DNA from 2 places in the Aliiglaciecola aliphaticivorans genome. Region 1 is predicted to be linked to the other one. Evidence: predicted binding sites of a transcription regulator. Region 1 holds the regulator's gene; the other holds the start of a gene.
What was found. The regulator LexA, encoded in region 1, represses DNA repair genes until DNA is damaged. The targets are predictions, from matches to a motif close to TACTGTATNNNNATACAGTA.
Positions count from the first base shown of each region.

Region 2: uvrD (DNA helicase II) is a predicted target of LexA. The motif match lies at 4,127-4,146, and genes of this name have one in related genera.

Region 1 is NZ_BAAGTF010000018.1:63,662-75,394, forward strand. Features, by position in the region: gene ACYVIL_RS09815 (cytochrome c oxidase assembly protein) at 1-198, opposite strand, end outside; gene ctaD (cytochrome c oxidase subunit I) at 211-1,800, opposite strand; gene coxB (cytochrome c oxidase subunit II) at 1,812-2,966, opposite strand; gene lexA (transcriptional repressor LexA) at 3,451-4,074, opposite strand; gene plsB (glycerol-3-phosphate 1-O-acyltransferase PlsB) at 4,330-6,780, shown strand; gene ilvA (threonine ammonia-lyase, biosynthetic) at 6,908-8,449, opposite strand; gene ilvD (dihydroxy-acid dehydratase) at 8,450-10,297, opposite strand; gene ACYVIL_RS09850 (YifB family Mg chelatase-like AAA ATPase) at 10,734-11,733, shown strand, end outside.
Region 2 is NZ_BAAGTF010000007.1:25,638-37,370, reverse strand. Features, by position in the region: gene dapF (diaminopimelate epimerase) at 1-803, shown strand, start outside; gene ACYVIL_RS04460 (DUF484 family protein) at 800-1,498, shown strand; gene xerC (tyrosine recombinase XerC) at 1,501-2,394, shown strand; gene ACYVIL_RS04450 (HAD-IA family hydrolase) at 2,462-3,184, shown strand; gene cysE (serine O-acetyltransferase) at 3,197-3,979, opposite strand; gene uvrD (DNA helicase II) at 4,197-6,365, shown strand; gene ACYVIL_RS04435 (GGDEF domain-containing response regulator) at 6,383-7,639, shown strand; gene rarD (EamA family transporter RarD) at 7,643-8,542, opposite strand; gene ACYVIL_RS04425 (DUF3010 family protein) at 8,704-9,159, opposite strand; gene ACYVIL_RS04420 (hypothetical protein) at 9,439-9,879, shown strand; gene ACYVIL_RS04415 (ABC1 kinase family protein) at 9,885-11,216, shown strand; gene ACYVIL_RS04410 (mechanosensitive ion channel family protein) at 11,247-11,733, shown strand, end outside.

The DNA of each region.
Region 1 (11,733 bases):
CCGAGAGTGATCAACTTCAATTGATTCATATATCGCTGCGGTATCACTGGTTTTGCCATTAATGCCAGTAACTTGGCAAAACACTTCGTATAGCGGAACCAATGCAAAAGCGAAACCAAACATGCCAATCACCACAGCCACCAGCTTTAAGACCAGTTTACCGTTGTTAGATTGGCTGTTGTTTGAACCCTCAGTCATGATGAATCACACTTACTTAATCACTGGCGGTGTATCGAAGGTATGATAAGGCGCTGGAGAAGGGATCTCCCACTCCAAACCTTCTGCACCTTCCCAGACTTGGTCAGACACAGGCTCACCGTGTTTACGACATGCTTTTATCAGCAAGGCAAGGAAGATCAGTTGAGACAGTCCGAATGCAAATCCACCCAAGCTTATCCATTTGTTAAAGTCAGCAAATTGCAAAGCGTAATCTGGAATACGACGAGGCATACCAGCTAAACCAACAAAATGCATTGGGAAAAATAGTACATTGACGGAAATCAGCGAGCACCAAAAATGCCATTTAGCCAAAGTCACATCGAACATTTTGCCAGTCCATTTGGGTAGCCAGTAATACACCGCTGCCATGATGGAAAATATAGCGCCTGTCACTAATACATAGTGGAAATGAGCCACTACAAAATAGGTATCGTGATATTGGAAGTCCACTGGTGTAATCGCCAGCATTAAGCCAGATAGCCCCCCAATGGTAAACAATACAATAAATGCCAAAGCAAATAGCATAGGCACTTCAAATGAGAGTGAGCCTCGCCACATGGTTGCTACCCAGTTGAAGACTTTGACTCCAGTGGGTACCGATATCAACATAGTGGCAAACATAAAGAATAGTTCAGCACCGACCGGCATTCCCGTAGTGAACATATGGTGAGCCCAAACGATGAATGACAGCAAAGCGATGGAGGTTGTGGCATATACCATAGAGGCATAACCAAATAATTTTTTCCTTGAGAACGTCGGCACTATAGCTGAAATGATGCCGAATGCAGGAAGGATCATGATATACACTTCTGGATGCCCGAAGAACCAAAATATATGCTGGAACATCACGGGATCACCACCGCCAGCAGCATTGAAGAAGCTCGTTCCGAAAAATTTATCGGTTAACACCATGGTCACTGCACCAGCTAGAACTGGCATAACAGCAATTAACAGAAACGCGGTAATTAGCCATGTCCACACAAATAGTGGCATTTTCATCCACGTCATCCCTGGTGCGCGCATATTGAAAATAGTCACTATCACGTTAATCGCCCCCATGATGGAAGAGATCCCCATAATATGCACCGAAAATACGAACAAGGCTGTGGTGTCATTACTGTAAGTTGTAGAAAGAGGTGCATAGAAGGTCCAACCGAATGCTGGACCACCGCCTTCCATAAACAACGACGCCAGTAGTATGGTAAATGCCATTGGCAATATCCAGAAACTCCAGTTATTCATTCTCGGTAATGCCATATCCGGCGCACCAATCATCATGGGTACCAGCCAATTTGCTAACCCAGTGAATGCAGGCATAACCGCACCAAATACCATGATTAGGCCGTGCACTGTAGTCATTTGATTGAAGAAGTTCGGATCAACTATCTGCAAACCCGGCTGAAATAATTCAGCACGTATTACCATGGCCATCGCGCCGCCAGTTAAAAACATGATGAACGCGAACCACAGATAAAGGGTTCCGATATCTTTATGGTTTGTCGTAAATAACCAACGCTTTATGCCACTAGGAGCATGATGGTGATGGTCGTCATGATCGAGTTCGGTTGTCGCTGTGCTCATAACTGCTCCCCTTATTGACCTGTCATTACGGCGTTAATATCTTTGGCTTGGACCATGTCGCCGGTATCGTTACCCCAAGCATTACGTTCATAAGTAATAACTGCAGCCAGTTCACTCATGGTTAATTGTTTTCCAAAGGCTTGCATGGCAGTCCCCGTTTTACCGTTTACAACGATATCGATGTGAGCCGCCATATCATTGAGAACCATGTCACTGCCGACCAAAGCGGGAAATACGCCGGGTAAACCTTGCCCATTTGGTTGGTGACAAGCAGCACATGCACGCATGTAAACCTGTTCACCATTGCTCATCAATTCTTCCATGCTCATATTCATGGCGAGCAATCGTTGCTCTTCTTCTTTTGCTTTGCGCTGCACTTCTTCTTGAGCGTTTATCCATTGTTCATATTCGGCAGGTTCTTTGGCGATAACAACAATGGGCATAAAGCCGTGATCTTTTCCACATAGCTCGGCACATTGACCGCGATACACACCTGGTTCAATGACGTTTGCCCAAGCTTCATTAATAAATCCAGGGTTTGCATCTTTTTTAACCGCAAAGTCAGGAACCCACCATGAATGAATGACGTCATCGGAGGTCACAAGAAAACGGACTTTTTTACCCGTTGGAATAACTAAAGGACGATCAACTTCCAGGAGGTAGTTGTGGCCTTTTTCAAATTTGTTATTGATCTGTTCTTGTTGAGTGGCCATCACGGAGTAATATTCAACATCGTTCTCCATGTATTTATAATGCCACTTCCATTGGGAACCCGTCACCAGAACAGTGACGTCTGAATTTTCAGGATCTTCCATTGCGATCAATGTTTTAGCTGCTGGAAATGCCATTACCACGAGAATAATGAAAGGGATTATTGTCCATGCAATTTCCACTTTGACACTTTCATGAAAATTAGCAGGTTGTGCGCCTCTGGATTTACGATGGAAAATCATACTCCAAAACATCACACCGAATACCAACACTGCAATTACGACACAAATGAAAAACATCAGCATATGCAAGTCATAAACTTGACCACTAATTTCTGTCGCGCCTTTGCGTAAATTTAATTGATACTGATCAGCAGTCGAAGTCGATTCTGCGGACACTGTAAATGCAATTAGACTGGTCAGTATTACCAATATGCTGGACCATATCTTTTTCACTCAACACCTCCTGATGATGTAAGCCTTTTCCAAAGGAGCAAAGCAGAGTAATAAACCGCAAAAGACTCTAACATGGTAAATGACTTGAAAGCTTAATGTTACACAACTGTAAAAACTAGTATAAGAATTACTCAACTAAAGTCTGACGTCTAGTGTTTTTTGTTAAAATTTTAATCAACCGGTTGATTTTCAATCAAAATAGAGGGAAAAGTTATCTTTTATATCAATTTGAAATAGATACACTGAATATGGAATTTGAACTGGTAATTTTTGTCTTTAAAACGAAAAATTCCTAACTGAAGCGGTTCCCAAGCTCCATGATATGAAATAAGTAAACGAAATTTTGTTGAGAAAAGTGAATTTATTGAAGGGGAGAAAATAGATAATTAACAATTTAAATTTTTTAAATAACCAAATACAAGTCATTAAAAAGGTGACTAGATAAGTCACCTTTTTGGAATTATTCAACTTTAGACAATTTGGTTTACATCCAATCAGCGTTACGAATAACCCCCACGGCAATACCTTCAATGTTGAAAGGTTGAGAGGCTAAATCCACTTTAATAGGATTAAAATCATCATTTTCAGCATGTAGGATGACTTCCCTTCCACGCTTTTCAAGACGCTTAACCGTAACGTCTTCATCTACTCTCGCCACAACAACCTGACCATTATGAACATCTGTAGTGCGATGAACAGCTAGCAAATCGCCATCCAAGATACCGATATCTTTCATACTCATGCCGCTAACTCGCAGCAAAAAGTCTGCGCTAGGTTTAAATAAGTCCGGATCAACTTTGTAGTGACACTCAACATGCTCTTCGGCCAAAATAGGTTCGCCCGCAGCCACACGCCCAATTAAAGGTAAACCGGCTTCTTCCAATTCATCTTCCAAAGGAACATTCAGTTTAATTCCTCTTGAGGTACCGGGAAGAATCTCAATGACACCTTTGCGGGCCAGTGCCTTAAGATGCTCTTCAGCCGCATTAGCCGATTTAAATCCCAATTGACGCGCAATTTCAGCACGCGTAGGCGGCATTCCCGTTGCTAGCATGGTTGTTTTTATTAATTCAAGAATTTCGCTTTGTCGTGGTGTTAGTGGACGCATAAACAGCCTGTTTTTCTATACAGTTTAACTGTTAGTATATACAGTTGCGAAGATAACACAAATTTTGTTTTTCATTTATTGCTGAATTATCAAAAACCTATTCAGCTAATTAGGGTGACTTTACATGCCGTAACAATATAAAATGGTTGTTCAACTTAATAGACGTTAGTCTGCGCATTTTAGTATGCAAACATGAATAGAGTTGTACTCTTCATGCTATGCTTTTAACGATTTCGAAACCTCAAGGTGTTAAATATGGATTGGCTGCATAATTTGCTGCTTTCGATTTTTGCTTTTCCCGTGAAATGGCTAGTTAAAGTCAATAGTATTCCCACTGACATTGAAACTGAGTTAGGAATAGATAAAAGCAAACCTATTGTATATTTGCTTAGAACCCACTCGATTACCGATCAACTTGCCCTAAAAATGTCTACCAAGAAGGTTGATTTGCCCAACCCGACCAAGAAAATCGTTATTGGCGGAGAAGAACACAGTGCCAGCGTTTTCCTAGAACAACCTCAATCCGTCATAGGTAGAACCATTAAAGGGACTAAAATTGCGGCAGATTTAACCCATCTATTTCAGCTCCACAAAGACAATACAGATCTAGATTTGCAAATCGTCCCAGTCACGGTTTTTTGGGGACGTGCTCCTGGCAGAAAATCTAACGGTTTAGCCGATCTCCTTGCAGACAAAGCATCGCCAAGTTGGTTACGAAAGTTTTTTATAGTGCTGTTTTTAGGCCGTGATAATTTTGTTTCTTATAGTAAAGCCGTATCTTCAAGGGATATGACCAAACTCCCTGGCACTGAAGCTGAAATCGCACACAAATTAATTCGCTTGGCAGGCACGCATTTTCACCGAAAAAGACAGGCATTTAACGGTCCAATGCTGTTAGAAAAGCAAGAATTATATAATTCAATTCTTGGTTCAGTGACGGTCATCAATGCCATCAATGAAGAGTCTAGACAAAAGAAAATACCTTTGTCCAAAGCCAAGGCCAATGCAAAATCTTACATCAACGAAATTGCCGCGGACTACCGTGAAGGGTTGATCCGTTTCGGCGATCGGGTGCTAACGCGGATCTGGAATAAAATATACGATGGAATCGAAGTAGGTCACGCGGATAAAGTCAGAAAGCTCGCTCAAAATGGTCATGAAATCATATACGTTCCCTGCCATCGCAGCCATATGGACTACTTACTGTTAACTTACGCAATTTATCACCAAGGCTTGGTTACTCCGCATATCGCTGCTGGAATTAATTTAAACTTTTGGCCTGTTGGCGGCATTTTCCGGCGCGGTGGCGCATTTTTCCTACGCCGCAGTTTTGCTGGTAACAAACTCTATATAAGCGTATTTCGTGAATACTTAGAACTGTTATTTAACAAAGGCTATTCCGTTAAATATTATGCTGAAGGCGGACGAAGCCGCACGGGACGACTGTTACCTCCGAAAACCGGAATGTTAGCAATGACCTTGCAGGCCATGATTAAAGGGGTAAATCGCCCAGTGAGCATAGTGCCTGTGTATATAGGTTATGAACACGTAATGGAAGTGGGCAGTTACCTTAGTGAGTTAAAAGGCAATACTAAGAAGAAAGAATCGATATTTGGTTTATTTTCTGTCGTCAGAAAGCTGAAAAACTATGGCCACGGATTTCTCAATTTTGGCGAACCTATCCAGCTTAATAATTTCCTCGATGAGCAGGTACCCGATTGGCGTGACGCACAAAACAGTGAAGTTGATAAAAAACCAAGTTGGCTCACTCCCACAGTAAATATCCTTGCCAACCAAGTCATGGTGCGAATTAATCAGACAGCGGCGATAAGTGGTATGTCATTGTGTGCATTGTGTTTACTTTCTGCTAAGAAAAACGCCATGGGGCAATTGGAATTAGAGCAGGCTGTTGATGATTATATTCATTTACTAAAATTATCGCCGTACAGTGAACTGGTGAGCCTGCCGGATAAGAATGGCCATGAAATTGTAGAACAAACCCTAAAACTGGGGAAAATGAATGTCTCGGAAGATAGCTTTGGCAAGATTATCTCTCTAGAACAACGTAATGCCGTAATGCTAACTTATTATCGCAATAATATTTTGCACTTGTTCGCCATCCCTGGGTTAATTGCCGCCATCGTGTTTGCCCACAATGGGTTAGGTAAAACCAAACTGCTTGATCTTATTATGCGCCTTTATCCGATGTTGCAGCGAGAGTGGTTTTTGTATATGTCGCCTGAACAAGCAAAAGAATATGTGGAAGGGCTAATTGATAGCATGTTAGAAATGGGCATGATTGTCACAATAGGGCGTAAATTAGCCCCCGCCGAGCCGACAGCGAATTCATTTTATTCATTATGGTTACTCAATCGTTGTATTCAAGAAACCTTGCAACGTTATGCCCTAGTATTGTCTTTGTTAGCAAAAGAAAAGAAAATGAGTCGCAGCGCTTTAGAACGGCAAAGTGCCAAGTTTGCAGAACGCTTAGCCGCTTTGCACGGTATCAGTTCGCCGGAGTTTTTCGATAAAAATGTATTGGCAAGCTTCGTGAATGCACTACGGGAAAATCAGCTTCTCGCGGACAGTGAAGATGGTCAATTGCAACATTCAGAAACAAGCGAGACCTTGCGCCAAGATATCATTGCATTAATCGCACCTGAAATTGCACAGCGTTTGGAAAAGCTCTACGCACTGCAAAACTAATCGCATAAGCAAAAATAAAAAGGCCTGAGTCCGATACAATATCGAAATCAGGCCTTGGTTACCCCTTAGCAATGAGCCCAACTAAATGGGGTCACTTCATTAAGGAGCCATTTGCATTTTTTGGCAACTATTTAGCTAAATCAGATAAAAAGAATTGATAAGCTGGATTGCTTGTTTGTTCGTCATATTGATAGCCAAGTTTATCTAGATGCTGATCGAAGTCGACTCTCCCTTGATCAGGTAAATCAAACCCAGCAAGCACTAAACCTTCGGCAGCACCATGATTCCGATAATGGAATAGCGTGATATTCCATGACTCACCAAGAGTATTTAAGAACTTCATCAAAGCTCCGGGGTATTCCGGAAACTCAAAGGAAAAGATGCGCTCATTGAGTAACGTAGGTGGACGTCCACCCACCATGTAACGCACATGCAGCTTAGCCATTTCATTTTCAGACAAATCAAAACACTGATAGCCGCTATCGGTGAGTAACTTCTCTAATTGATGATATTCTTCTCGTCCAAAGCGTAATTTTATACCAACAAAAATATGGGCTTCACCATCATTGGCATAGCGATAATTGAATTCAGTAATGGTTCTGCCACCTAGCAATTCGCAAAAGCGTTTAAATTCACCTTTCTGTTCAGGGATTTTAACGGCAAAAACCGCTTCTTTTTGCTCTCCTAGCTCACAGCGTTCAGATACGTATCGCAGGGTATGAAAATTGATATTCGCACCACATAAGATGCCACCAATTTTTTTGCCCGATAGAGTATGCTCACTAAGGTACTTTCGAATCCCGGCCACAGATAAAGCACCAGCAGGTTCCGCAATCACTCGAGTATCATCAAAAATGTCTTTGATAGCAGCGCAAATTTCATCGGTATTGACGGTAATAACATCATCAACATATTGCTGACATAAGCGAAACGGCTCGGTTCCAATCGTCTTCACTGCCACACCGTCAGCAAATATGCCCACCGACGCAAGTGGCACAGGCTCACCTGCTTGCAATGCAGCCTGTAAGCAGGCAGATTCATCAGATTCTACCGCAATGATTTTCAAATCCGGTCGTAACTGCTTAAGATAAACGCTGATACCAGCAGCCAAACCACCCCCACCAACAGCGATGAATAAGATATCTAAGTCAGGCAACTGCTCAAGCAGCTCTCTACCAATAGTGCCTTGGCCAACAATGACGTCTTCATCGTCAAAAGGGGCAACCATAGTGTAGCCATTAACTTCGGATAGACGCAGCGCTTCTGCTTTCGCCTCATCAAAGCTAGTGCCATGTAGCACAACGTGGGCATACTCACCACCAAAGCGCCTTACCGCATCCACTTTAATATCTGGGGTAGTTTCTGGCATCACTATTGTAGCTTGGATCTTTTTAATCTTAGCGGAATAAGCAACACCTTGGGCATGATTGCCTGCTGATGCGGCAACCACACCTGCCTGCAATTGCTGCTCAGATAAACATGCCAATTTATTATAGGCACCGCGCAGCTTGAAGGATTTCACCGGTTGCAGATCTTCGCGCTTTAAATAAATATCATTACCTAAAGCACTAGATAAACTGGTTAACCGATTGAGCTCGCTATTTACTGCCACATCATAAACCGGTGACAGTAAAATACGTTTCAAATACTCATTAGCAGATAAACTCATTTAGTCTTCCAATTTCGAAGCATCACGTACTCCGCCTTTATCGGCACTTGTGGCTAATAACGCATATGCTTTTAACGCCAGGGAAACCTTACGCTGACGCGTTGCTGGCTTCCAAGGTCTAGGACTATTATTCATGGCATCGCGGCGAGTTTGTAACTCAGCATCACTGATATCAATTCCAATTTTGCGACCGGGAATATCAATCAAAATGGTGTCGCCTTCTTCCACTAAGCCTATGCCACCGCCACTCGCAGCTTCTGGCGCACAGTGACCAATGGATAAACCAGAAGTACCACCTGAAAATCTTCCGTCAGTGATCAAGGCACACTCTTTACCTAAACCTTTGGCTTTTAGATAAGTGGTTGGGTACAGCATTTCTTGCATGCCCGGTCCGCCTTTAGGACCTTCGTAACGAATAATCACCACATCACCGGCAACAATCTGATCACCCAAAATAGCGGCGACAGCTTCATCTTGGCTTTCAAAAATACGCGCCCGCCCCGTAAATTTGTGGATAGACTCATCTACACCCGCAGTTTTTACAATACAACCATCTTCAGCAATGTTACCAAATAAGACAGCTAAGCCACCCTCTTCGCTAAATGCATTATCGATACTGCGTATACAACCATCGGTACGGTCAGTATCTGCTGTGGGCCAGCGACAATCTTGGCTGAAGGCTTTAGTCGTGCGGATCCCTGCAGGGCCGGCTTTATAAAATTCGATAGCTTTTTCGTTAGCTGGGTTGGTTATATCCCAATCCGCAATGACTTCGCCTATTGACTTACCCAACACATGAGGACAGTCGGCATGCAATAAACCCGCACGATTTATTTCCGCCAAAATGCCTAATACACCACCGGCACGGTGCACATCTTCCATGTGGTATTTAGGTGTAGAGGGCGCAACTTTACATAGATGCGGAACTTTACGAGATAAACGATCAATATCATCGAGGGTAAATGGAATCTCTCCTTCTACCGCTGCGGCTAATAAATGCAAAATGGTATTGGTTGAGCCGCCCATGGCGATATCCAGGCTCATGGCGTTCTCGAAAGCTTTAAAATTCGCGATATTGCGAGGTAAAACAGAAACGTCATCTTCTTTATAGTAACGACGGCAAAGCTCAACAATTTGTTTACCAGCTTGTTTGAACAATCCTTCACGATCCGCATGAGTTGCCAACATAGAACCATTACCAGGTAGCGATAAACCTAGAGCCTCAGTTAAGCAATTCATGGAGTTAGCGGTGAACATACCAGAACAAGAACCACATGTAGGACAAGCTGAACGTTCTACTTCTTGACTGTCGTCATCAGTCACGTTGTCATCAACGCCAGCCACCATAGCATCAACCAAATCAAGTTTGATGATTTGATCTGAAAGCTTGGTTTTACCCGCTTCCATGGGACCACCGGAAACAAAAATAACGGGAATATTCAAGCGCATCGACGCCATCAACATTCCCGGCGTGATTTTGTCACAATTAGAGATACACACAATGGCGTCTGCACAGTGGGCGTTCACCATATACTCCACTGAATCGGCAATGATTTCTCGTGAAGGCAAACTGTACAACATTCCGCTATGACCCATAGCAATACCATCATCAACCGCAATAGTATTGAACTCTTTAGCCACACCACCCGCTTCTTCGATACTGCGGGCAACCAATTGGCCCATATCTTTTAAATGTACGTGCCCAGGAACAAATTGAGTAAAAGAGTTAGACACTGCGATAATGGGCTTATGAAAATCGCCATCTTTCATGCCAGTGGCACGCCACAAAGCTCTGGCACCTGCCATATTGCGGCCTTGTGTGGTAGTGGATGAACGTAACTTTGGCATGGTAAAACCCTCTAAATTGAAATCATGTTTACGAAATTAATATGTTTTTGTTTCAGCCTTTAAAAACAAAAACCCCCGCGTTTTACTGCGAGGGTTTGGCAAATCTATAAATACACCTACCCTCGCTAGAGTTTCCCCCGCGCGTCAATAATCACAATCAACATTTGCTCGATAGTTGTATTAAATTTGGTATTCATATTAATAAGATCGTCACTGTTGTATAGAAATATCATGTAACCCCCCGCAGAATCAAGTTTTCAAAGGGCATATATTATTCTTTATACGCCATTTAATTTAATTAACTGGGATTAGAAAAGGGTGAATAGGCTGAGTAATTAGGAACGAGCATCAAAACTAGACCTAAGTTTCTGGCAAAAACATAAAATACTTTCTATTTTTAGCATACAAGTTAAACGCACTGCATAGGGAAGTGTTGATGTCGTTAGCCGTCGTATATTCGCGGGCATCTGTGGGCATAGATGCGCCATTAATCAGTATTGAAGTGCACTTAGCCAACGGCTTACCTGCATTTAATCTAGTAGGATTAGCTGATGCCGCTGTGCGCGAGTCCAAAGAACGGGTTAGAAGCGCCTTGCTCAACTCAGGGTTCGAGTTTCCAGCTAAACGCATTACCATCAATTTAGCGCCAGCCGATTTGCCTAAAGACGGAGGTCGCTTTGATGTACCAATCGCCATCGGTATTATTGCCGCCAGCGGATTAATTGAGATTGAGCAGTTGGAAAAATTTGAGTTTGCCGGAGAGCTAGCATTAACCGGCAGCATTCGCCCCATCTCTGGTGCTTTGCCGTTTAATTATGCTTGTAACAGTGCTAAACGCACAGCCATTTTACCGAAAGAAAACGCCTCTGAAGCCTGCTTAATAGAAGGTAGCAAAGTATTTGCTTTCAATACCTTGTCGCAACTGTATTTACACCTCTGTGGTCAGCAAAAGCAACCCTTAGAGCAACAAAAAAGCAGCATACGCCCTCAGCAATACGAATTTGATATGGCTGACATCAAAGGCCAACAGCTGGCAAAACGCGGATTAGAAATTGCCGCCGCGGGAAATCATAACATTCTATTTGTTGGGCCGCCTGGCACGGGCAAAACCATGTTAGCCCAGCGTTTGCTAACAATCTTACCGCAAATGTCTCAACAACAAGCCTTAGAAACCGCCACTGTATATTCCATTAGTGGCCACGAAGTAGATCCAACCACCTGGCTGCTGCGCAAATTTCGGCAGCCTCATCATACATCATCAGCCATTGCCCTAGTTGGAGGAGGTAGTAACCCTAAGCCCGGTGAGATAAGCCTTGCCCATAATGGTGTGTTATTTTTAGATGAATTGCCGGAATACGAGCGACGAGTATTAGACGTGCTACGGCAACCCATTGAGTCAGGGGTGGTGTCTATTTCGCGAGCATCCAAACAGGTAA
Region 2 (11,733 bases), on a different contig from region 1:
GGCTGGGCAACGACTTTGTCGTTATAGATAATGTCACGCAAAATGTGTTTTTTTCAAAAGACAAAATTCAGCAATTGGCTGATAGAAATTTTGGGATCGGATTTGACCAGCTGTTGTTGGTCGAACCTCCGTACGATCCTGAACAAGACTTTCATTATCGAATTTTCAATGCCGATGGTTCAGAAGTATCGCAGTGTGGAAATGGCGCAAGGTGCTTTGCAAAGTTTGTAAAAATAAAAGGGTTAACTAACCGTAACAAGGTTGTTGTCAGTACTAAGTCTGGCAAGATAGTGCTGTATCTTGAAAAAGACGGTCAAGTTACTGTAAATATGGGGCGGCCTATTTTCGAGCCTGCAAAAATCCCATTGAAAGCCAATAAAGAAGAAAGAATTTATTTGATTCGAGCACAAGATAAAACCTTTATGGTTGGCTCTGTGTCTATGGGCAATCCCCATTGCGTGCTTGAAGTTGATGATGTGCAAACGGCTGATGTAGAAACTATTGGTCCATTACTTGAAGCCCACGATAGATTTCCTGAAAATGTAAATGTTGGATTCATGCAAATCATTAATGAAAACCATATAAAATTGCGTGTACACGAACGCGGAGCGGGTGAAACATTAGCCTGTGGTACTGGCGCGTGTGCAGCAGTGGCAATTGGTCAGATTCAAGGTAAACTAAGCAAAGATGTACGCGTTGATCTACCTGGTGGCACATTGAAAATACGTTGGCAAGGCAAAGACAATGTATTGAAAATGACTGGCCCTGCAGAACATATTTTTGATGGAACCCTAATAATATGAGTGATACAGCACAACAACAAGTAGATAGGGCTATGCTGACTAATTATGAAAAAGTCGCAGAGGTAGTTAGCGAAAAAGACGTTAAAAACTATTTATTGGAAAATCCTGACTTTTTTGTAAAAAATCCGCAAGTGGCTGAAAAGCTAGTGATTTCCCACCAGCAAAAAGGCAGTATATCCCTTGTTGAGTTGCAATCAGAGCAATTGCGTAAGAAAAATCGCGAACTATCCCACAAACTCAATCAACTCATTTCAATCGCTAAGCAAAACGAACAAATTTATCGTATTTATGCAGATCTTAATCTTCAGTTATTAGGCTGCCGTTTTTTCAGCGAAGTCCAAGACGTACTTGAAGATGTAATGCGCCAAAAACTGCTCTTATCTGCAGTCACCTTGAAATCGTTTAGCGGTGCCCATGCGTTACCGGAAATTCAACGTAAATTGTTTATCGAAAAACGCTTCAAACAAGACTGTTTTTTCTTTGGTCGCTTAAGCCAACATGAAACACAATTACTGTTCAAAGATGGAAATGTTGAATCTGTTGCACTTATGTTGCTAGGAGAAAAAGGCGAATTGGGTATATTGGCCATCGGTAGCAAAGATCCTAGTCATTTCAATCCAGATATGGATACCTTACTGATCACGCAATTGCAACAATTCTTAAATGTACTATTGCCAAACTTGGCTGGGTATTAGCGATGGATGCTCCAGCCTTAGAGCACTGGCTGGAAAAATTTTTTTCGTTTTTAAAGTACGAAAGAAACCTTTCTGCAAAAACACTAGATAATTACCATCGCCAACTCACGGCGGTTACTGAACAGCTCAATATTACAAGCTGGTCTGAATTAACTACCCAGCACATAAGGTCGATTTTGAGCCAAGCTAGACGCAAAAATCTGGCCCCCCGATCTATTGCATTACGACTTTCAGCTATGCGTACTTTTTGCCAGTTTTTAGTGGCCGAAAATATTCTTAAAACCAATCCTGCAAAAGCAGTGCAAACGCCTAAACTTGGACGACCGCTACCAAAACACCTTAATGTTGATCAGGTAGGTCAATTATTAGATATAGATCCTGAATCCGTGCTCGCTATCCGAGACCGTGCGATGATGGAATTAACATACGGCTGTGGTTTACGTTTAGCAGAGCTGTCTGGCTTAAATATGCAAGACATCGTCACTAAAGGGCAAATAAGAGTACTAGGTAAGGGCCGAAAAGAACGGATCATTCCGGTGGGTAAGACAGCCACTACATGGATAAATAAATGGCTTAGAGTTCGAAGTCAAATGACGCCTCCGGCAGATGAACAAGCTCTGTTTGTGAGCATGCATAAACGCAGAATAAGCCATCGCCAAATCGCCAAGCGAATGGAATTATGGGCTCATAAACAACATGTAGATCAAAAAGTAAATCCACATAAATTGCGACATTCTTATGCCACGCATATGCTAGAATCTAGTGGTGATTTGCGCGCCGTACAAGAACTGTTGGGCCATGCAAATCTGTCGACCACCCAAGTCTATACCCATTTAGATTTCCAGCATTTGGCCAAGGTGTACGACAATACGCATCCTAGATCTCGCAAAAAATAAATAGACGTGAGATCCTAAACGATAACCAACAAGAAACAGTGAAAGGTAAAATAGTAGGTATTGCCGAATGAAATTTTATCGGAATTTTTCTCCAATAAAAGCCATTAGTTTTGATTTAGATGATACGTTGTACGACAACTATCCTTTTATTATGGAAGCGGAAAAAAAGCTGCTTAGTTATTTGACGTCTAGCTACCCGAAGACAGCTCAATTTTCCTTTCAAGATTGGCAACAGTTCAAACAAGAACACTTGCAAAATCAACCCCAGCTAGCATCTGATATGGGAGCTTTGCGTAAACATACCCTGCAAACAGGCCTACAAAAAGCCGGATACCAGGAACAACACCTTAGCTCGGCAGTAGACGATTGTTTTGAGTTCTTTTATCACCACAGAAGCAACTTCCAAGTAAATCAGGAAATACATGCTTTGCTTGCACAATTGGCGAACAAACTACCGCTAGTTGCCATTACTAACGGCAACGTTAACCTGCAACAAATTGGGTTAAGTGAGTATTTCAGTCATTGTTTTAAAGCCAATTTAGAACGCCCTATGAAACCCCATGGCGCTATGTTTGCATTGGCAAGTTCCACACTAAAAGTGACCCCTAAAGAAGTACTGCATGTGGGTGATAATTTAGAAAAAGATGTTATGGGCGCGATAAATGCGGGTATGCAGAGTGGCTGGTATGCCTACAACCGTAAAATGCACCTTCCTGGAGAAAAAACCACCGTACTGCCCCACGTTCAATTAGACGATCTAACCGAATTAAGTTTATTAATCGAAGATTAAATTTATAAAGATTTAATCTTCGTAAATATTTTGATTCATCGTTTCGCAAGGGTTAGGGCAACAAGGTACGCCAACAATTTTAGCAGGCACTCCCGCCACGGTTACATGCTCGGGAACGTTTTTGAGAACCACACTTCCCGCCCCCACTTTAGCCCCCGCTCCAATTTCAATATTGCCTAAAATTTTAGCACCGGCACCGACCATTACCCCTTGACGCACTTTCGGATGACGATCTCCAGACTCGTTTCCTGTTCCCCCTAAGGTCACAGACTGTAAGATTGAAACGTGATCTTCCACTACCGCGGTTTCGCCAATTACGATGCCCGTAGCATGGTCAAACATCACACCTTTGCCAATAACGGCTGCCGGATGAATATCAACACCAAACACTTCAGAATTTCGACTTTGCACAAACAAGGCAAGTTGTTTGCGATTTTGTGCCCATAAATAGTGCGATAACCGATATCCTTGAATTGCCTGGAACCCCTTGAAATACAACAAAACTGTGAGGATTTTATCCACTGCGGGGTCGCGGGTTAACACCGCTTCAATATCTTCGATAGCTGATTCAACGATTTCAGGTTTTAACAAATAGGCCTGATCAAGCACTTCACGAATCGCTAGGGCGGGCATCACCTCATCTTGAATTTTATTCGAAAGTATAAAGCTCAGGGAAGTTTCGAAGTTGTGATGAGCAAGAATACAAGCATGCACATAACTGGCTAAGAGAGGCTCACTTTCCACTAGTTCTTCAGCTTCTGCTTTCAATCTTTTCCAGAAATTGTCAATTGGCATTTAGTTCTCCTCACCTGAGTTAACCCATCGCCACAGGTTAGTCGTTATATGCTTGATTAAATAATAAGAACGGATGTGCGGGCATAAACGTTCATTTACAAGATCATTTCTCATAAAGCTGGCTAAAAATCACAAAACCAGCCCTTTGGTTGTATAAAAACACAGTATAGCTGATATACTTCGATTATTAATCAATAAATCAAAAAATAAGCTTGTTATGGATGTATCTCGACTTTTAGACCAACTTAACGACAAACAACGTGAAGTAGTGGCAGCCCCTTCTTCTGATATGTTGGTCCTTGCCGGTGCCGGAAGTGGCAAAACTCGAGTGCTTGTGCACCGTATCGCTTGGTTAATGGAAGTTGAACAACTGGCGCCTTTTAGCATTCTTGCTGTGACCTTTACCAATAAAGCGGCCAAAGAAATGCGAGGTCGAGTTGAACGTCTGATGGGCTCAGGGTTGCACACCATGTGGATTGGCACATTCCACGGTCTTGCCCATCGATTGCTTAGAACCCATTTCAAAGAAGCTCGTTTACCAGAAAACTTCCAAATACTAGATTCCGATGACCAATATCGTTTAGTCCGTCGTGTGATTAAGTCTCTGAATTTAGATGAAAAAAATTGGCAACCAAAATCTATTCAGTGGTACATAAACGGTAATAAAGACGAAGGATTACGTCCAGAGCACATAGATACTCAAGGTGATCCCACCAAACAAACCATGAAAGATATTTATCAAACTTATCAGCAAACTTGTGATCGCTCAGGTTTAGTAGACTTCGCCGAATTGCTGTTACGCGCCCACGAATTGTGGCTAAATAACCCAGATGTACTCAAACATTATCAAACTCGCTTCCGCACAATCTTGGTGGATGAATTTCAAGATACCAACAATATTCAGTACGCATGGTTACGCCTATTAAGTAGTGCAGATAACAATATGATGATTGTGGGAGATGACGATCAATCAATATACGGATGGCGTGGCGCGAATGTAGAAAATATTCAGCACTTTTTACGAGACTTCCCCTCGGCAAAGACCATAAGACTTGAACAGAATTACCGCTCTACTGGCAATATTCTTAAAGCCGCCAATGCAGTTATCGACAATAACCAAGGACGTTTGGGCAAAGATTTGTGGACTGACGGTGCCGAAGGCGAAGCTATCTCCATGTATGCAGGTTTCAATGAGCTTGACGAAGCGCGATTTATTGTGGCTCGCATTAAAGAGTGGAGCGACAAAGGTGATGCATTAGCTGATTGCGCCATTTTGTACCGTAACAACGCCCAATCTCGGGTTTTGGAAGAAGCACTGTTACAAGAATCCGTGGCCTATCGAATTTATGGTGGTTTACGTTTCTTCGAAAGACAAGAGATCAAAGATGCATTGGCGTATTTGCGATTGATTAATCAACCCATAGATGATGCCGCCTATGAACGAGTAGTGAACACCCCCACTCGAGGAATTGGTGATAAAACCCTAAGTTTAGTGCGAGAAACTGCAAGAAACGAAGAATTATCTATGTGGCAAGCAACAAACGATATGCTTCGTGAGAAACGCTTTTCCGGCAGAGCGGCAACAGCCTTGCAACGTTTCGTGGAACTAATATTGAAGTTGCAAGTTGAGGTGCAAGAGTTGGAATTAGACCAACAAGCAGATCACGTGATCAAAAACTCAGGTTTATTTGCCATGTATCAAGCTGAAAAAGGCGAGAAAGCCCAGGCTCGCATTGAAAACCTCGAGGAACTTGTGACGGCTTGTAAACAATTCGAAGCTCCTGAAGAAGCGGAAAATATGACGCCTCTGTCGGCCTTCCTAGCTCATGCGTCGTTAGAAGCCGGGGAATCACAAGCTGACGCTCACCAAGATGCGGTACAAATGATGACTATACACTCCGCTAAAGGGTTGGAGTTTCCCTTAGTATTTATGGCTGGAGTTGAAGAAGGCATGTTCCCAAGTCAAATGAGTCATGAAGAGCCTGGTCGCTTGGAAGAGGAACGCAGATTGTGTTACGTGGGTATGACCCGTGCAATGCAAAAACTATACATGACTTACGCTGAATCGAGGCGATTATACGGTCAAGACAAATACCATACGCCATCCCGCTTTATCAAAGAAATCCCTAGTGAATGCATTGAAGAAGTGCGTCTGCGCACAACGGTGAGTCGACCTGTCCAAAACCGTTTTCAACCGGCCACATCCCATATGGCATTCGAATCCACAGGTTTCCAATTGGGACAACGGGTAAAACACAGTAAATTTCAAGAAGGGACTGTATTAAATTACGAAGGAAGTGGCGAACATGCGCGTGTTGAAGTGAATTTTGACAACATAGGCACAAAGTGGCTAATGTTGGCTTATGCCAAATTAGAAAAAATTTAAAACTAGCTGAATGGCCAATGAGATTTAAAGTCCTATTAATAGAAGATAATGAGTCGAGCGTGCGCGTACTTAAGCGCGTCATTGGTAAAGCAAACTTAGATGTTGTGTTAGCTAACACCTTGGCTCAAGCCAAAGTCATTTTCGAAACCACCTCTCCAGAATTATACCTATGTGCGGTTGTTGGTTATTGTCTTCCCGACGCCCCCCATGGACAGGCAATAAACTATACCATTAGTGCATTCATCCCTACCATCGTCATCACCAGCGAAGTTGAAGAGGATATACGTGAGAATATATTAGCAAAATCGGTTGTTGACTATATTCCAAAACAAAATGCACAAATGTTCGAATACCTAAGCCGATTATTAATCAGATTAGAAAAAAACAAACAAATTGGCGTATTGGTGGTGGATAAATCTAGGCACAATCGTGGAATTCAATCGTCCTTATTAGCACGCCACAATTTCATCACCTATGACACCTCAAGCGCCAAACAAGCCCTCGACCTTCTAATGAGACACCCACTTATAAAATTAATGTTAGTTGAAGAAGAGTTGGCAGATTCGTCGGGATTGGAATTAGTCTCTGAAGCGAGAAAACGTTACGACAAAGACCAATTGAGCATTATTGGTTTATCGACTAATACAAGTTCATCCTTATTTGCTCAGTTTATCAAAAGTGGAGCTAATGACTTTCTGCGCAAACCCTATTGTCATGAAGAGTTTTTTTGCCGCATAGTTCAAAACGTAGAACATATAGAGCAAATAGAGGCCATTCGGCGAGCTGCCAATTCGGATTATTTAACCGGACTACCTAACCGACGTCATTTTTTCAACAAAGTGAGCCATAGCTTACAACGTGAACAGGCACCTATGTCATTGGCATTAATAGACTTAGATAATTTTAAGTTAATCAACGATTCCTTTGGCCATGACTATGGAGATGTGGTTTTGAAAGAGGTGTCGAAGATGATTGTTCGACATTTTTCACCTTTTCATTATTCACGTTTCGGTGGTGAAGAGTTTTGTATTTTTATGGCAGAAGTTGATCATGGGCAAGCAATAAAGCTGCTAGATGCATTTAGAGATGCGGTGAGTAAAAAGATCATCAAAAGCAAAGGGATAAGTCACTCCTGTACCCTCAGCATTGGGGTTACCAGTCGTGCCAATAAAAAGATAGAATCAATGCTAACGATAGCAGATGAACACCTGTATAGCGCTAAAGCCCAAGGACGGAATAGAGTGATTGGTGATACAGCGACAAAATTAAAATAAAAGTTAGACACCCAATGACTTTAACGACTTTCGATAGGCTCGATAAGAATCGAAACTAAAAATTACTAGAGCTAACCAAACAAACCCAAAAGTCACCATACGAGCTTCATGCAAAGGCTCTCCAAACAAATAGACAGCCAAGATAAACATGATGCTGGGCCCGATATACTGAAAAAAACCTAAAGTTGAATAGCGTATGCGTCGAGCCGCGCCTGTAAAGCATAACAATGGGGCTGTGGTGATAATTCCAGCGCCAATCAATAACCCATTTAGGGCCATTTCATTACTAAACATATTGCTCATTTGTGATGCAAAAAATATCCAATATAAGAACGCAAATGGCAACATCATCATAGTTTCGATTAATAAACCAGGCAGGGAATCCACTGCAACCTGTTTTCGAAGAAGACCGTAAATTCCAAAACTAGAGGCCAGAAGGAGTGCGATCCAGGGTAATTCACCATAGGAAAATAGCAGAATCAATACACCCAAAAGTGCAATTATCACAGCAACTTTTTGCATTCTGCGTAATCGTTCAGCTAAAAATATTCTACCCAGAAAAACATTGAGCAAGGGATTGATATAATAACCTAAGCTTGCATCGAGTAGATGCCCATTATTTACAGCCCAAATGAATAACAGCCAATTGCCAGCCAGCAGTACCCCAGAAAATAACAATACCTTTATGACTTTCGGGTTCTTCAATGCAGATTTAACCTTAGCTATCTGTTTAAATCCAAACACTAAAATAACTAATAGCAAAGCTGACCATACGACTCTGTGTACCAAAATCTCTGCCGCAGGCATCACCATCAAAAGCTTGAAATATAAAGGGGCAAAGCCCCACATGGCGTATGCTGCGACAGCAAGAGCGACGCCTATTTTGAGAGATTTATCAGACATGAAATGACAACAACCAGAAAATATGAACGAAAGAGTGACTTTTTAAGATTTCATAACCAAGAGAGCATCCTTAATATCCTCTCTAAACCTATCAAATATCCATTACAAACTGACTAAAAGGGAATCCTATTGCTCGATTACAAGCAAAATATCCAAGACGTTTATGCTGGAGGTTGCTGTTCCATTCCGTACTTTTCTTTCATCAAGTAGGCAAAAGCAGTGGTAAACGCCACTTCTTGAAACATTTTTAAACCAGTTTCCGAAAAAAGTACTGGAATAGGGTTACGCTTTATAATCTCTTTAATAAATGTAGGGGTCAAAACCTCGACTTTTAATCCGTCAATTAACTGAATTGCCGCTTCCATTTTAAAGCCAGTGGCGCTGCCCGCGAACTTACCTTTAGTAGGACGTTCACGGATAACGACCGCATCGATTTTGTAGTCTTCCATCAATTTTTTAAAGGCAAATTGAAATTCTCTTACGTCTTCGGTTGAATCCTGTTTGGAGTAGGTTAATTTGCGCGCACGGCAATCTGGAATATGAAACACGTCATTCTCCAAAGACAACAAACACAAATTGGCTTCACTACCTTTAAGTTCAACACCACAAATTCTCATAACTTCTCCTAAACAAAACACTTTTCACAATTATACCCCATGTTACTCCAAGTTATTGCAACTAAATCTCAAGCAATTTGAAACCCTTTGCTGACTTTCTCGTCAATTTGTTCTATTTTGAATTCATAACTTGGACAGGCATCCCAAAACATCAACGTGGGAGGTAGTAAATTCCACCTTGGACAGGCATGTTAATTCCATCTTGGACAGGCATGTTTGAGATGTATATTTGAGACAGGCATGGTTTTACGTTTATCGCAAAATCAGTTGGTGACTAATATGCCTGTCCAACGATGGATGTCCTACAATAGCTTTGCTTATATCGTTAAACAACAAGGATCTATTATGCTGCGTTCAATTACATTGATAACTTTTTTTTCAACTATGCTGCCTTCTGTAACCTTTGCTGAAAATATTGAAGAGGCTTCAATACGTTTATGCGATCACATAAAAGTTTGTGTGAAAGAAAAAATGGTGGCATCAGATGAGGTTCCGCCTGAAATGCGCGCGATGGTAGATGGCATGGTAGACAATATGTGTAAAAGTATGATGGATGTAAACGCAGTAAAAGGGAACGCAGAGTATGAAGACTCAGCGATAGCATGTATCGATTCAATAACGAAACTAAGTTGTGAAGAGATTGAAAATGCCGGTCAAACACCTGCTTGTGTAACCTTCGAAACTGAGTTATCCGAACGCTACCCAAGTCTTAAAAATTAGCCCTTATGACAAAGAAACACCCCACAGACGAAGCAAAAATACCGAAAAGTCGAGCTTCCCGATTCGCTAAGATGGGAAGTTTGGCATCAAGAATAGCAGGAAACATGATTTCAGAAGGTGTTTCTGAACTAGCTAAGGGCAATCGACCAAAAGTAAAAGACTTGCTTCTAACCCCCAAAAACATGAAAAGGGTTGCTGATCAGCTCGCGCAAATGCGTGGCGCAGCTATGAAAGTTGGACAATTAGTTTCAATGGATGCTGGCGATGTACTGCCTAAAGAGTTAACAGATTTGCTAGCTCGTTTAAGGTCAGACGCCAAATCTATGCCACAAGTAGAATTAATAACTGTCTTGCAATCTCATTGGGGAAGTAGTTGGCAAGAAAAATTCATTCAGTTCCAGATAAAACCCATAGCGTCTGCTTCCATTGGTCAAGTTCATAAAGCGATTGACAACGATTTGCGTAGGTTGGCCATCAAGGTCCAATACCCAGGTATTAAAGAAAGCATCGACAGCGATGTGGATAATGTTGCTAGTTTAATAAAACTATCAGGCCTCCTGCCCAAGGGGATAGATATAGCCCCCCTTTTATCCGAAGCTAAAGCGCAATTACATGAAGAAGCAAATTACATTTTAGAAGGGCAACGTTTACAGCGGTATGCCAAGCTAATTGAGGGTGATACTCGATTTCTAATTCCTAACTGGATTCCTGAATTAAGCAGCCATTCAGTACTAGCAATGACATTTTTAGATGGCGAGCCAATCGAAGCTCTTTGTGACGCAAATCAATCACTGCGCAATAGTATTGCTAGTGCTCTTTTCTCACTTTTTTTCAAAGAATTGTTTGAGTTTCAACTCGTCCAAACAGACCCCAATTTTGCCAACTTTTTGTATGACAGCCATGAAGAAAAAGTTGTTTTGCTGGATTTTGGTGCAACTCGAGAATACAACAAATCAATGGCCCGTAATTATCTAAAATTGATGCAGGCTGGGTATCACAACGATAAAAAAGGGATAGAAAGTCAGGCCCTAGAACTGGGTTTAATGACAACTTCCCTGTCAGATAAAACCCGCGGCGATATAACAGAAATGTGTTACTTGTCTTGCGAACCACTTTATTTAACAGGTACTTACGACTTTGCAAAAAGCGATTTGCTAGAGAGACTACGAGCAATCGGCACGCAAATGAGTTTAGATAAAAGCTATGTACATACGCCTCCTGTAGATACTATTTTTTTACATCGCAAATTAGGAGGTTTATTTTTGTTAGCCATGAAACTCAAAGCGAAGGTAGATTTACGCTCTATGTTTGAGCCATATTTAGGGTTTAGAATTTAACCTGTTCTTATTTTTATGCTGGAATAATTTATGTTTTCAGAAGATTCATTGTTAGAACAAACACTCTCTTTTATACCGCTTTTGATAACACTTTCAATTGTGACACTTATACTTTGGCTAGCTAACTACCTGTTAATAGTTAAAAAAACCGATGTGGGAAGCGAAAAGCTTTTTTCAAGCCAATTAATTATGCTTGGGTTGACCTTAGTAGCTGTATTGGCAACAGTATTTGCCTTGCCAGTGAGTGAAAGTTCGCGAAATCAAATCATAGGTTTAATTGGCTTAGTCATCTCCGGTATTTTTGCTTTTTCTTCAAGTACTATTTTTGCCAATTTACTCGCGGGGATAATGCTAAGAATTACAAAACCTTTTAAAACAGGTGACTTTGTTCAAGTAGGAGACTACTTTGGAAGAGTTGTTGAGCGAGGGCTGTTAGATACCGAAATCCAAACAGAAGTCAGGGATTTAGTTGCATTACCAAACACATTCATGATTACAAACCCCATTACGGTTACCC